2 regions of the Bacillus sp. JJ864 genome follow, and region 1 is predicted to be linked to the other one. Evidence: riboswitches for the same ligand, from Rfam matches in the RefSeq annotation. Region 1 holds a riboswitch; the other holds the start of a gene.
What was found. Region 1 has a riboswitch for preQ1 ahead of V7024_RS20540 (QueT transporter family protein). Riboswitches for the same ligand answer to the same signal wherever they lie in the genome.
Positions count from the first base shown of each region.

Region 1 (8,163 bases):
TCTTTAAAAACTTTTTTGTCGTTTTCTCAATTGCTATTCATATTGCACAAAAATTATTTAAAAATACAAAAAATAAAACCGCTTACTTGACTAAAATCTCCCATTACTTGTATATTTAAGTTATTATTTAGCAGAATATTCGAGAGTATAGCATTTTCAATTTTATGAATTTGTAAATATTTTATGTATCATTCACTAAATGAGAAAGTAATCATATTTAAGGGGCATTGTAGTATGCAAGGTCAAGTAAAATGGTTTAATAGCGAAAAAGGTTTCGGATTTATCGAAGTTGAAGGTGCTGACGATGTATTCGTACACTTCACTGCAATTCAAGGTGAGGGCTACAAATCTTTAGAAGAAGGTCAAGAAGTTTCTTTCGAGATCGTTGAAGGAAATCGCGGACCTCAAGCTGCTAACGTAGTAAAACTTTAATTTAACACATGACAGGAGGTTATCTACTGATAACCTCCTTTATTATTCTTCTGCATATTTCTTTTCCACAGAGCAAAAACTATGTGAAATGAGAAAGTAAGGAGGAGAAAACAATGGGTTCACCTGTAAACGATTTTGAAGAAGTGAAATTCCACGTAGAAACTGCGCAAAAGATGGTTGGTTCTGCGACAATCACAATGGACCCTGAATCATTGCAGCACGCTACAAATGCCGTTGAATCCGCTCGTTTGCAGCTCGAAACAATGAAAGAAGTAGCCACCGATTTAGATGCACCGTTTTTATTAGATCAAGAAGAAAAATTAGAAAGATGCGAGCACCAATTACACGAAGCAAAGAATTAAAAACATCCAGAGAAATTTCTCTGGATGTTTTTCTACGTATGTCCCTCTCATTTCCTATACAGTTACATATGCAAAACACATCGCCTTCTGTGAATAAACGAACATATCCAGAAACTTTTTACGCTTCAAGCTTAAACTGAAAGCAAACTTAATACCCCACCTTTGCATAATCATGCAAATAAAAGCAAATCACTTCTCCCTACCACTTGCTTTTCTTATTAAATTAATGTTTCTTCTGCCCAGTCATACGTTTCAGTTATTTGTAAAACTTTGTTTCACACCTGTCCTTTCACAATATCCTTGCGTGTCAGTTCAGAAAAAAATAAACTTCCAGAAATTTTATATATCATTACATTCATATATCCTTTTATAAAGAAACATGTTAGATTAATAAGGTCTTATATTTATTTTTAAAGAAAGGAGATGAATAAAAAGTGAATAAAAAATGGTATGCTCCACTCGTAGCAGCCGGTTTGTTCCTCACACCGCTTATTGTACATGCTGCGAGCAGTGATACATTTACCCAAAATGAGGGAGATGTACATTACAACTGGGGATACGACAGCCCAAAACCTGGCATTTCAGCAGACCATTTTACTGGCATTTTTAATCAATCTAAACAGCTATCAAGTGGTGACTACTTCATACACACATTAGCAGATGATCGTGTGAAAGTCTCCTTTGATGGAAAACCAATTATTAATCGTTGGTATGATGTTGGGGGACAAATTGATCGTGCACTTGTAACAAATGTAAAGGCGGGGACTCATAAGTTACAAACCACATTCTATGAAAATACTGGTCAAGCAGCAGTTTTTTCAGATATTGTTCCCTTTGATCATTGGTTAGCCTACTATTATCCAAATAAAAACTTAGAAGGCTATCCAGTAAACGCACAAGTAATTGCTCCGACAGGAAAAGAAAAGAGGTTGTTCCAAAACAACGGTGGCGGCTCTCCAATGTCGAAAGTACCAGCGGATCATTTCTCAGCTCGTTATACAACAGTAAAGCGATTGCCTGCTGGGGATTATATGATTCGCGGGAAAGTAGACGATGGGATTCGTGTCTTTATTGATGGAAGACTTGTTCTTGATCGCTGGGGACCTGGGTGGTTAACAGAAGATGCTCGAAAAATCCACATTGCTGACGGAACTGCAGCCCGGGTATTTGGTGAAACCAGTCAAAAAGATACTCATTTAATTGAAGTGCAATACTTAGAAGATAGCGGAGACAGCCAAGTAGATTTTCAAATTGAACCTTATAACAATGCAGCAAAATCAACGAGTTGGCTCGGCGAATTCTATAATAACAAAGAGCTAAAAGGCGACGCTGTTGTTATTGGTGGAAATCAATCTTCAGAGAAGTTGAATACAATTAACTTTAACTGGGAATACGGTGCTCCGCATAAGGCTATCTCAAACGATAATTTCTCCGCACGATTTACTAAAGTAGCTACGTTTGAGAAAGGTGATTATTTCCTTACTGCCAAAGCAGATGATGGTATACGTGTTTACATTGATAACAAAATGGTAATCGATTCTTGGGTTGCTAGTAACAGTGAAACTCGTAAAGTAAAAGTACCAATATCAGCTGGAGAGCATAAAATCACCGTTGAATATATGGAGCAGGACGGACAAGCCAATCTTCAATTCGATTATAAAAAAGAGCCTGGACCGTTTTATCAAACAGGCGGGGATGTTCATTATAATTGGGGATACGGAAGTCCTACACCAGATCGAACAGCAGATAATTTCACAGCAGTCTTTGATCAATCTAGACAGCTCGCTGCGGGTGATTACTTTATACATACATTAGCAGATGATCGTATCAAGGTCTCCTTTGACGGGAAACAAGTTATTGACCGCTGGTATGATGTTGGTGGAAAAATTGACCGCGCTATCGTAACAAAGGTACAACAAGGAAATCATAAAATTCAAACAGACTTCTATGAAAATAGCGGGCAAGCTGCTGTCTTTTCTGATATTGTACCATTTGATTCTTGGCTAGCTTATTATTATCCAAATACGAATTTAGAAGGCTATCCTGTCGATGCAAAAGTACTAGCACCAGAAGGAAATATAAAACAACTTGCTGAAAATAATAGCTACGGTGCACCAACATCTAAAGTACCAGTTGACAACTTCTCGGCTCGTTACACAACGGTAAAACGGCTATCTGCTGGAGATTACGTCATTCGTGGGCGCGCTGATGACGGGATTCGCGTCTTTGTAGATGGAAAACTTGTTCTTGACCGCTGGGGTCCATCAGGATTTTCCGAATACGCAAAAACAATTCATATTGATGATGGAACTGGAGCCTGGGCATTTGGTAAAGCAAATGAACCAGACACGCATTTAGTTGAAGTACAGTATTTAGAGAAAACAGGTCAAAGTCGCGTTGAATTTAACATTGAACCTTATAATACTGTACAAAATTCGTCTACTTGGCTCGGTGAAATCTATAACAATACGGATCTGCAAGGTAATCCTATTATTCTCGGCGGCAATAACGCTTTACAAAAAATTGAGAAGTTGAATTTCAATTGGCAATATGAGTCTCCAAGCCCATTCATTTCAAATGATAACTTCTCGGCTCGCTTTACAAAAACAGAATACTTTGAAGGCGGGGATTATACATTCGCCGTGAAAGCAGATGATGGGATTCGTGTTTATGTAGATGATCAACCTGTAATTAACTCTTGGCAACCAAGTAACAGCGATGTACGTAAAGAAAAAATGTCTGTAACAAAAGGAAATCATAAACTGCGCGTAGAGTATTTTGAAGGAAGCGGCTCAGCAAATCTTTCACTAGATTACTATATTGGTAAACCTTATGAAACGCTAGATTTACGTAAACCTTCAAAAGTAACTGCCGGGGAAATTGATAACTACATGAACCGAAGAACGAACGGGACTAGCCCGCTTTCCGGATATGGACAGGCGTTTATTGACGCACAAAACAAATATGGTGTGAATGCTCTCTTTTTAGCATCACATGCTATTTTAGAGTCTGGGTACGGTAAATCATTAATTGCCTACCGAAAACATAATTTATTTGGACTCCGTGCTGAAGATTCGGATCCATACGGTTTAGCTCGCTACTTCAATACATTTAATGACAGTATTAATTATAATGCAGCTTACGTAAGAGCGTACTATTTAGAACCTGGAGATTGGCGCTATAAAGGGGTTACAGTAACTGATATTAACGCTAACTATTCAACAGATTCTGGATGGGCAACAAAGATTGCGAACCTTATGGAAGAAATCCATCCATATAACGGTTCTGAATATAACGGTGTAAATATTTTACCTAAAAATAATGAATCAGTGACCAATTCACATCAATTGCCAAAAGATATTCCTTTTACGAACTACGCAGCAAATACAAAAGGAAAAATAACAAAAACAACTGACGAGTTCCGTACAGAACCGTATCCATATAGTAATAATAAAAAATGGACACTGCAGCAAGGAACAACTGTTGATGTACTGCGTAAAGACCCAAATAACTGGATTGAAATTCGCATCGGCGATCAAACAGGATGGGTTCAAGCCAATAATCTACAAGTAATTGAAAATAAAGATCCATTAAATGGAAAATCAATCATCATTGATCCCGGTCATGGTGGTGTCGATGATGGTCATACTGGTACTGAAAATGGGCTAACAGAAGACAAAGTTGTATTAGATGTCTCCTTACGTGTTCGTGATTTATTTAATCGCAAATCACCGTTTAAAGTGTTATTAACTCGTGATTCAGATTGGCGCCCTGGTAATTCGGCTAAAGAATCACTTCAAAAACGAGTACAGTTTGCACAGCAAAATAACGGAGATATTTTTGTGAGCATTCACGCAAATGGCTTCAATGGTACTGCAAATGGAACAGAAACATACTATTGGCAATCAAGAAGTTATGGAAACCCTAATACAGAAGAAAGCCGTGTACTAGCTGAAAAAGTACAAAGTCGTCTCGTAGATGCGCTGGAAACGAAAAACCGTGGTGTAAAAGATGGCGATTTATATGTCGTTCGTGAAAATACAATGCCTGCTATCCTTGCAGAACTCGCTTTCATTGACAATCCGAAAGAAAATGAAAAATTAGGTTCTGAATATTGGAGACAACGTGCTGCTGAAGCAATTTACTCCGGTATTCTAGATTACTATGAGTGGAAAGGTATCAACGTTTCATCCTATCGTCTATAATGAAGCGGATTGTAGAAATAAGAAACAAAAAGATGGCATTCGCCATCTTTTTGTTTTCTCCCAATCTCCCCTAGTCACAGAAAGCATCTTCACACGCTTACTCTACTTATCATAAACTCATTTTCCATTATTGAAATAAACGGCTTTCATCTAAGCAAAGAGATGCTTGCTCAAGACAATTGTTTTCCATACTCTTGTAACTTTTCTCCTATCGTACATTGTCGAATGCAAAAGGAGTGAGCATAATACTTGCTATGTTCTTTTCGAAAATGCTTCTGCAAAAAGCAACCATCGCAATATGTTTCTAATAAATCGTTTACTTCGGTAATTAACTGCTTACGATCCACTCCTTCTACACTCCTATTCTGTTATTTCTTTATGACTATCAATGTTCGTTCCTTCCAATGCTTGCGTTGCTAATTGATGCGCTTCTTTATTTTGTTTTCTAGAAACAGGTTCACATACTAATTTTATTTTCAGCTGTTTTGCTTTTTTTTCAATTTGATCTAAGTAATGAATTAAATGCTCCTCATAGCATGGCCATTCACCCGCTAATTGTTGGAGAACGACTTGAGAATCACCACGAAGTATAACCGATTCATACTTAACCCCTAGCTCTTCCAATATGTTCATTCCGTATAATAGTGCTGCATATTCCGCTTCATTATTATCATCAATTCCTTCTATGTAAGCATTGCGGCGAATTCGATACATTTTCCCTTGCTTCTTATAATAAATACTTACTCCCACTCCCGCTTCTTTCGTCTCAATATCATATCCTCCGTCAAAATATAGCGTAAGATCTTGTGGCTCTTCTTCAACTTGTTTATTTAGTTTCTTAACTTCTTTTAACGTCCACTCTACTCCCCTTTCATCATGAAATAACAATTCCTTCGCTCTCCCTGTTTTTTCAAAATCCGCTGCGAACTGTATTGCCTCTTCTAAATGAAGGAAGTCTGATTCTAGGTTAGTCTCTAAACCATATTTTGTTCGATATAACCAAGTAATTTTATATTTCATTATGCTCCCCCTTTTATATGTAAAACCCCTGCACGTTCATACTACATATTATGCTTTTATTTTATCCTATTTTGTCTATACGGACAGTATTCTATTCGAAATTCATTTATCTCTATAAACACAAGTTAAAAAATTTTTTTAGGCGGATGAGTGTATCTAGCCGTGCATAGCATCGACTTATCTGTTGCAAAATGAAAATGAATTTATATCCAGCGGCACGATTTTTCGCCCTCATATGCAAGATAACACAAGTAAAATAAATAAGAGTTGCCACGATAAAGTGAACAACTCTCTGATGAATCTTACACAAATTTCTCAAACTGTACTCGTTTGTTAATAAAATACATAACAGGTCCTCCGATTACCATTACAACAAACTCACCAATCGCACATGTTAACCATGTAAACAAAAATGGTAAATCAAAGGCAAGATGGAGCTCAATCGCAATGATAAACATTGTAAATGTAAAGACCACTGTATTAAAAATCATTCGTGCCCATATCCCTTTTATAAAACGCATAGAAACGATTGTACAAAGCAAGGCGATAATAGATTGCCCCACTCCAAATACAAGATCATATGCAATCATTGGTGAGAAAAAGAGGTTTGCTAAAAATACACCTAACACAATTCCGTAAATATATTTTTTGTTGAACACAATAAGATGATTAAACATTTCTGAAATACGAAATTGAATATTCGTAAAACCAAAAGGTTGAATAAGCATAGTAACAGCAATATATAGTGCCGCTAAAATCCCATTACCAATAAGTGTCTTAATTTTCATTATACGATCTCCTTAGTTTTTTTACGTGGGATGGTTACGAACCACGTGAATATTTTAATAAACAAATTTAAATTATAATTATTATTTGAATCCAAGTCAATATAACAAAATCCTTACTTTATGTATGAAATGAACAAATTATAAAAGGGGGGTCATACGCTATCCTTTTGTTTTTACAGGACGTATAATAAAAACATGAAAGATTTAGGAGGTTTGTTCATGACAGCAATGATTCAAAACAAAAAGATGATCGTATCCATTTCTGAAAAGGGTGCAGAACTGCAAAGCGTTCGCTTAAAAGAAGACCATACAGAATATATATGGCAAGGAGACGCAAAGTATTGGGGGCGACGCGCTCCTATTTTATTCCCAATCGTCGGAAGATTAGTAGACAATACATATTATGTGGATGGTAAACCGTATTCATTAACACAACATGGCTTTGCTCGTGATTTAACATTTACGATCAAAGAACAAAATGAATCAAAAATTACATACGCAGTAACAAGTAATGAAGAAACTTTACAAAACTATCCGTTTGCATTTGAATTGCTTGTTTCTTATGAATTAAATGAAACATCTATATTCGTAACATACGAAGTATTCAATTCCAACTCGGAAGAAATGTATTTTTCAATTGGAGGACATCCTGGCTTTAATTGTCCATTATTACCAAATGAATCTTTCACAGACTACTATTTATCTTTCAGTACTCCAGAGCGCTTAGAATCAAGTGTACTAGAAGGACCGTTTCTTTCTAAACATAAACTCGTAGTAGCAGAAGCAGCAACAGAGCTTCCTCTTGCGTATGATTTATTTCAAAACGACGCACTAATATTTGAAAATATGCGTAAAAATGAAATTACCATCCGTTCTCACAATCATAATAAATTTGTTAAAGTTTCATTTGAAGGATTCCCATTTGTCGGTGTATGGACACCAGGAAACGATGCACCGTTCTTGTGTATTGAACCTTGGTATGGCATCGCTGATGAATTAGAACCCGCAAAAGACTTTAAAGAGAAAAAAGGAATTCAAATGTTAAAAGCGAATGAAACATTTACATGCTGCTATAGTATTACAATCGGTTAATTGGAGGGTTTCAGTTTGATTGAAGTGTACATTGATGGTGCCTCAAAAGGAAACCCCGGTCCTTCCGGCGCTGGGGTTTTTATTAAAGGGGTTCAACCGCCTGCACAGCTGGCTGTTCCACTTGGAATTATGAGCAACCATGAAGCAGAGTATCATGCATTACTTACTGCATTAAAATATTGCACCGAACATAATTATAAAATTGTATCGTTTCGAACAGATTCACAACTTGTAGAACGAGCGGTTGAAAAACAATATGTAAAA
Region 1 is NZ_JBALLY010000153.1:12,239-20,401, reverse strand. Features, by position in the region: gene cspD (cold-shock protein CspD) at 235-432, shown strand; gene V7024_RS20565 (DUF2564 family protein) at 546-794, shown strand; gene V7024_RS20560 (PA14 domain-containing protein) at 1,229-4,999, shown strand; gene V7024_RS20550 (zinc-finger domain-containing protein) at 5,170-5,346, opposite strand; gene V7024_RS20545 (ribonuclease H family protein) at 5,360-6,019, opposite strand; gene V7024_RS20540 (QueT transporter family protein) at 6,322-6,807, opposite strand; PreQ1 riboswitch class I at 6,814-6,858, opposite strand; gene V7024_RS20535 (aldose 1-epimerase family protein) at 7,027-7,899, shown strand; gene V7024_RS20530 (reverse transcriptase-like protein) at 7,915-8,163, shown strand, end outside.

Region 2 (8,163 bases), on a different contig from region 1:
CATACATAGAATACTAGAAAAGAGGGGGCAAGCCCCCTCTTTTCTTAACGATTATCTACTGTTTCTGGATATAAATCGTGATTCATTAAACGATATTCAGCCATTTTTTCATATTTTGTACCAGGACGTCCATAGTTACAATATGGATCAATAGAAATACCACCGCGTGGCGTAAACTTGCCCCATACTTCAATATAGCGTGGATCCATCAGTTTAATTAAGTCATTCATAATAACATTCATACAATCCTCATGGAAATCTCCATGGTTACGGAAACTAAATAAATATAACTTTAAAGATTTACTCTCTACCATTTTTTGTTCTGGAATATAGCTAATATAAATTGTCGCAAAATCTGGTTGACCTGTTTTCGGACATAAACTTGTGAACTCTGGACAATTAAATTTTACAAAATAATCACGATTTGGGTGATTATTATCAAACGTCTCTAAAATTTCTGGGCTATATTCAAATAAATATTTTGTATTTTGATTTCCTAATAATGTTACATCTTTTAAATCTTCATCTTTTCTTCCAGTCATCTAAAAATCTCCCTTCACTTATACACCGCGTTTATTTCCCCACACTAAAGCGTGGAGCTGCGGTAATACTTTTGCATCATTCATTTCCTTACATTGCACAGCTTTATCAATAAGCCACTCATATTTCATAAGAAGACGCTGAATTAACGAAGCATCATCCGTCGTCTTCATATCATCATTTCCAACTTGTAAGAAAAACGGAACGTGTGGATAACGTTCATGCACTTCTTTTGCATATACAAAATCTTGATCATCAAATACAACCACTTTTAAGCTAAACTCTTTTCCGTCTAACCGTTCGATAATTGAATCTAGCATACTAAAGTTCGTTGACATCTTTGAACTCGGCGGCTTCGGCGAAATTGTCACCTCATCTATATGAAGTAACCAATCTTGCCATTTACTTCCTTGCGTTTCAATTGCTGTACGAATGCCGTTCTTTTTTAATAAAGAGGTCAATTCTCCTAAATGCTTCAGCAATGCAGGATTTCCACCAGAAATGGTTACATGTGAGAAATTTTCTCCACCAATTTGCACTAGTTCAGAAAAAATCTCTTCTGGCGACATTTGACGAATTTGCTCTTTCGCAGAACCATCCCATGTAAATGCAGAATCACACCATGCACAGCTATAATCACAACCTGCTGTACGAACAAACATTGTTTTTTGTCCAACAACCATTCCTTCTCCTTGAATTGTCGGTCCAAATATTTCTAAAACAGGAATGTTACTCACCCATCATCCACTCCCGTCTTACTTCTGCATAGCTTGTTGGTGTTTCAAATAAGCGCACAAACTCAACACGCGCCCCTTTATATTCATTTTGTCGATCACCTTTTGTTAGTGCCTCTTCCATTTTCTCGAAAATCCATACAACCATATTTTCAGCAGTTGTATTCATAGCTGGAAGTGTTTCATTTAAGTAACGATGATCTAAATATATTTCAATTTCATTTTTCCAAATTTCTTTTATATCACCAAAATCAATCGCTAAACCAATTTCATTGACATAACCACTAATTCCAAAAATTACTTTATACGTATGTCCATGAAGGTTTTTACATTTCCCTTCATAACAGTGCAGATGGTGGGCAGCATCAAACGTAAATTCTTTACTAACCATAACACGCTTATTATGATACTTCAGTTGCTTGCGCTCGATGTCCTGATCTATTTTTTGTAAATTTTCAACTATGCGAAATCCAAAGAAGTCTTGTGTCATTATGCTTTCGCTCCTTCACGTTCTTGTACATATTTATCAAGTCCTGCTTTACGAAGCTGACACGCTGGACATTCACCGCAGCCATCACCAATAATTCCGTTATAGCACGTTAACGTTTTTTCACGGACAAATTCAAAAGCTCCAAGTTCATCTGCCAGTTTCCACGTTTCTGCTTTATCAATCCACATAAGTGGTGTATGAATAACGAATGGATAATCCATCGATAAATTTAATGTAACGTTTAACGATTTCACAAACACATCACGGCAATCTGGATAGCCGCTAAAGTCTGTTTCACACACACCTGTTACGATATGGCGTGCCCCTACTTGTTTCGCTAACACAGCCGCAAACGATAAAAACAATAGGTTACGTCCATCCACAAATGTCGACGGCAACTCGCCATCTTCATGTGTAATTTCCATATCTGTACGCGTTAATGCATTAGGAGCTAGCTGATTTAACAAGCTCATATCAAGTACAGTATGCTTTACACCTAATTCTTTTGCGATTTCCGTAGCACAATCAATTTCGAGTTTATGACGTTGATTATAATTAAACGTCACTGTTTCTACTTCTTCAAACTGTTCAAGTGCCCAAAATAAACATGTTGTACTATCTTGACCACCACTAAAAACAACAACCGCTTTTTCCTTTTTCATTTCACTCATTCTCCTCTTTTTTCGATTCCAAGAAGAAAGAGCGTTCTTGAACTGTCATACTAAAAAAACAAAACAATATCAAAAAGGACATTGTTCTCTTCTTAGTTTTTTATAGAGGGAGTTCGCGAACCTCTCCCATGCTATGCATGGATTGTCTTCTTTAATTTGCACCTTACATTGTAACACACCGAGTATACGAGTGAAAAACGTCTATTTTTTCTGTTTTTTCTAAAAATAATATTTCATTTTCTTCCATATTAATAGTATGATTATTTTATATAGCAAACTTTTATTTCTCGCTACAAGGAGGTTTTAAAGCTGAAGCTTTTTATTATGTACCTCTTCATAAATATATTATTTATTTTAGTTACAATGTTGATTTATCATTTATTTTGGAGCGAAAAAGGAAATCGCTCTCCAAAGCTCAATTCATTTGTATTTATTCTCTCTTGCAGTATTACCAGTATTGTTTGTATGTCATTTGCTGCAAAAGTTGATTACGGTTTTCAATTTGACTTCCGACATGTCGTGCTCGTTGTCGGAACATTATCTGGAGGACCAATGGCGGGTGGTGCAATTTTAGGTGTTATGAACCTTTATCGTTTTTTTATTGGCGGCAGTGGCTTCATACCTTCTCTTATTGCCTCTATCATTTTGTACATTTTTCTCTTTACAACATACAAAGTATATATAAAAGGGAAAATCAAAACAAAAATGTATTTAGCTTTTTTTTACAGCCTCATATACGGCATTGGCTGGATTCCCTATTTTCTATCTATCGTTCCAAATCCAAAAGACTATACACCTTATCTTGTTACATATGAGTTATGCACAATTATAGGAACGATTTTAATTTTATACTTAATGGAAGTTTTACAATCACAAGTCCGCCTTGCAAAAGAACTTGTGAACGCCGAAAAATTTCATCTCATCGGTGAGATGGCTGCTTCTATTTCACATGAAATTCGAAACCCACTTACATCAACAAGAGGATTTCTTCAATTGCTACAATCAAAAAGCTATTCAGAACAAGAAAAACTGTTATATTTAGACATCGCTATGCGCGGTATTGACCAAGCAAATCATGTATTAACAGACTACTTAACATTCGCAAAACCAAGTATTGAAAAAGTACAACTATTACAGTTAGAAGAAGAATTACTTCATGCAATTACGCTCATGACACCATTAGCAAACCTTTCTAACGTTCGTATCCATTATACGAAACAAAGTAAAACATTTTATATAATGGGAGAAAAACAAAAGCTCAATCAATGCCTTTTAAACATTATAAAAAACTGTATTGAAGCAATGCCAAACGGCGGTGACCTTACATTTACTGTAACACCTGCTAATAAACATATCCAATTACATATTCAAGATACCGGAATCGGCATGAGTACCGAACAAGTAAAACGTCTCGGTTCCCCTTTCTACTCTACAAAAGAAAAAGGAACAGGTCTTGGAATGATGGTTGTCTTTAGTATTATAAAAGCAATGAATGGTAAAATTGACATCAGTAGTAAGAAAAATATTGGGACAACTTTTCTTCTTATATTTCCCTTAACAAAAAAAACGTGATGCAGGTGCATCACGTTTTTTTTGTTTCATCTACAAGTTCCGCAAAAGTCTTCACTTTCCCATGCGGCTGTTGATGTTCTTTTCGTGCTTTCCATTGCCTTTCTTGCTCCCGTTTTTTATTTCCCATTATTTCAACTCCTTTTCAGATGTCCTTATATATGTTCCAACATATGAAGTAGGAATATACATATACTGAATGATGCAAAAACGATAAAAATCCATCAGCTAGTAAATCAGCTGATGGATTTTTCACTTTATCTTTGTAAAATTGCATGTTTTGCTTCTTTTAACTGTGTAAGATGACGCTGTTCGTGTAAGTCTAAGAATTGCACCCATTGATATAAATTAAGCTCATCAAATACAGGATGTTTGAGCGATTTTTCAAATAGTTCTTTTTCATTTACAATGCTATGAAGAACATGTAAAAGCTTTTCTCTTGAACTTTGCAGCAATTGTATCATTTGTGCTTTTTTCATTAACGTTTCTGTTGGTTGCATTTGTTGAGGGGCTTCTCTCTTTCTTGTTCGATCGATTGTAGTTTGAAGGTCTTTTGGTGGGACAACTTTTCTTTCAGTTTTATGAAGCGCATATACAATAGCAGATGTAACAGATTGTTCAACAAGATGAAGGTGATGTAACACTTGCATAATGCTCCATTTATCACGGCGCGGTTTCATATTAATTTCTGTATCAGTTAACATTTCAATTTCTGATAAAAGTTTCTGTCTCGTAGATGCCATTCCACGTAACAACGTTTCCATATTCATATTTGCATAAGATTGCATCATATTTCTCCCCCCTTATTTGGTTAAAAAGAGGCGTTTCTTTTTAAGAAACACCTCATTCATTTAATTATTCTAAATTTTCTTTTATTATCTCATTTTTCCCAATAATTGTCGATTGTAAATTCATAAAAACCAATGCATATTTTTTTACAATTTTGTGTCGTCTACTCCATTTAACCAACCATGAATCTCATCGATTACACCTTTCACACATCCATCAGCGAATGGTGATGTTAAATTAGCTGTTTCAACTAATTGTAAGAATGATTTACTACCGCCTTGACGGCAAAGATGAACATAATCTTCCCATGCCTCTTGACGATTCTCTCTAGAACGTTTCCAAAATTGGAATGCACAAATTTGTGCTAACGTATAGTCAATGTAATAAAATGGTGAGTTATAAATATGCGCTTGACGTTGCCAAAAGCCACCGCGCTCTAAATAATCATTTTCTTCATAATCACGATGTGGCAAGTACTTTCTTTCAATATTACGCCACGCTTCTTTTCGCTCAGCTGGTGATGCTTCTGGATGTTCATATACAAAATGCTGGAATTCATCAACAGATACACCATATGGTAAAAACAGTAGCGCCGAACTTAAATGTGAGAAATAATATTTCTCTACATCTTCTTCAAAGAATAATTTCATCCATGGCCATGTAAAAAACTCCATACTCATAGAATGAATTTCACACGCCTCATATGTCGGCCAGTTATACTCTGGAACTTCATAGTGGCGGCTTTCATATACTTGAAAAGCATGTCCTGCTTCATGCGTTAACACATCAATGTCACCAGACGTTCCGTTAAAGTTTGAGAAAATAAACGGTGCTTTATAATTTTCAATATATGTACAATAGCCTCCGCCAGCTTTTCCTTTTTTCGCAACAAGATCTAATAAATTATTTTCTAACATAAAATTAAAAAATGTATTTGTTTCTTCTGACAGTTCTTTATACATCGTTTTGCCGTGATTCACAATCCAATCCGCATCACCTTTTGGCACTGCATTACCAGATGGATATTCAAAATTTTCATCATAATAAGCAAGCTTCTCTACTCCAATACGAGTCTGTTGCTTTTGTCTAAGTTCAGTTGCAACAGGAACAATATAATCAAGTACTTGTTTGCGGAAATTCGCAACCATCTCTGCATTGTAGTCTGTACGATACATTCTTGCATATCCAAGCTCAACAAAATTATTAAAACCAAGTTTCTTCGCAATTGTCGTTCTTACTTTAACAAGTTCATCATAAATACGGTCTAACTCTTCTTCATTCTCTGCTAAAAATCCATAATATGCTTCACTTGCTTGTTTACGCATATTACGATCTCTGTTCTCCATAAACGGAACAAGTTGTGATAGCGTTCGTTCTTCTCCTTCAAATAAAATTTTAGCTGCCGCTAATAACTGTGTGTACTGAGAAGACAACTTGTTTTCTAACTGTAAATCTGCTACTACATCATCAGAGTATGTTTTCATTTCAGCCTCTGCAAGTGCAAATAACTGTATACCATAATATTCTTCTAATTGTTTTCGAAATGGAGATTGTGTTAATGCCTCGTAATATTTTGTTACATATCCCTTCACAATTGGTGAATATTCATCAAAGAAATCTTGTTCTTCCTTATAAAATTCATCCATCGTATCTACACTATGACGAATATAACATATGTTATACATCGTGCTAAAATCATTACGAATCTCATTAACCTGTGCAATTACTTCTTTTTGTTCTTCCACTGTTTTAGCACTCTTAAACTGTTGTAAAGTCTCCGCAAATCTGTCTTTCACTTCATCCATATTCGGACGTTTGTATTCATAATTCTCAAATGACATAGAACTAGCCCCTTTCTTTTCTAAAAAACATTCCCTTACTATAATTCCATATATTTCGTAAATCCCCTTTATTCATCAGTAAATTTCATCCTACTTATTGCCGTGCGTACTATATATTCATTTTAATTTTCCGACATACAAATCGCTGCTATCCAACATACATCATGACCGCTTCTATGCGCGGCCAGATCCTCTCGTCTCCCTCTAAAAAAAGGGGGGGATGTCGTTTTTTAATCTTATATATAAGGAGCTTTTTTTCTGCTCACGGATAGCAAAAATAATAAAAAAACTTTGAACTATACATTCAAAGTTTTTTATTATTTCTCATATTTACCTATCTTTTTTAACAACACTAAGAGTTGATCTTTTTCATCATTTGATAACATATGAAATGATTCATGTATGACTTTCTCATGGTTTGGAAAGATACTAGAAATTAATTGTATCCCTTGTTCTGTTAATTGAGCATAAATGACACGACGGTCATTATGGCTAGGTTTTCGCTCAACAAGTCCTTTTCCCTCTAATTTATCAACAACATATGTAATACTACCACTTGCAATTAAAATTCTTTCCCCAATTTGCTGCAATGGTTGCGTTCCCTTATGGTATAACAATTCTAGTACGGCAAACTCGGTTGGGTTTAATCCATTGCTTTGAATAGACTTATTGGCCGTATCCATAACAGAGCGGTGCACGCGTGATAAAGCGATAAATACTTTTAATGATTTCGAAACATCTGCCTCTTCATACTGAGATGTCATAACACTCCCACCCTTTACTAAGCCTCTTTTCAAATAGAGAGATTATATCAAATTTAAACAACACTTCTGTATTTCAACATATTACAACAAAAAACTGCAAAAACACTACACATTTCAGAATGTTTTTATATAATAAAATTAAAAACAGAAGGAGAAGCAATTTTGAATGTAAAACTACGCAACACATTTTTATATATTTTGCTTGTCATATTTCCAACCCTTTGTATTAGTTCCATCTTGTTTTTGTACGAAAAATATACAATGGAAAAAGAAAATAAACAAGCCGCTCATATGGTCGTATTTTTATATAGAGACTACTTAGACCGTTATCTAGGAGAAGCAACATCTGCATTAGAAATGCTGGCGATGGTTATTAGCGCAAAAGCGCAAGATGATACTGAAATACAACATGTTCTACATAGTACAGATGAAACCGACGATCGATTTGATGGCCTGTATTATGCAAATGCTGATTTGAAAGTTACATTATCATCATCGGGATTAAAAGATCCTATCGATATTACTGATCGTCCTTATGCAAAAGAAGCTTTTAAAAATAAACAGACGATGGTTTCATCCGCAATTACAGATCGTGCTTCTGGCCATAAAGTGATTGTGATTGCCACTCCTGTTTTCAATAAAAACAAAGATATTTCTGGGCTGCTATTAGCAAGCCTGCGGTTTGACTATATTGCAACGTCTTTAAATGCAATCAAACCAGAATATCACTTTGAAGTACTGGATAAGTATGGAGTTACATTTTTA
Region 2 is NZ_JBALLY010000057.1:1,233-9,395, forward strand. Features, by position in the region: gene V7024_RS10395 (YkvS family protein) at 1-9, shown strand, start outside; gene queF (preQ(1) synthase) at 45-542, opposite strand; gene queE (7-carboxy-7-deazaguanine synthase QueE) at 561-1,277, opposite strand; gene queD (6-carboxytetrahydropterin synthase QueD) at 1,270-1,764, opposite strand; gene queC (7-cyano-7-deazaguanine synthase QueC) at 1,764-2,435, opposite strand; PreQ1 riboswitch class I at 2,522-2,565, opposite strand; gene V7024_RS10420 (ATP-binding protein) at 2,799-4,007, shown strand; gene V7024_RS10425 (DUF6254 family protein) at 4,018-4,134, opposite strand; gene V7024_RS10430 (DinB family protein) at 4,262-4,795, opposite strand; gene V7024_RS10435 (M3 family oligoendopeptidase) at 4,940-6,634, opposite strand; gene V7024_RS10440 (MarR family winged helix-turn-helix transcriptional regulator) at 6,952-7,398, opposite strand; gene V7024_RS10445 (ATP-binding protein) at 7,561-8,163, shown strand, end outside.
Region 2: linked by a shared signal. The riboswitch ahead of queC (7-cyano-7-deazaguanine synthase QueC) and the one ahead of V7024_RS20540 (QueT transporter family protein) in region 1 are both predicted to bind preQ1.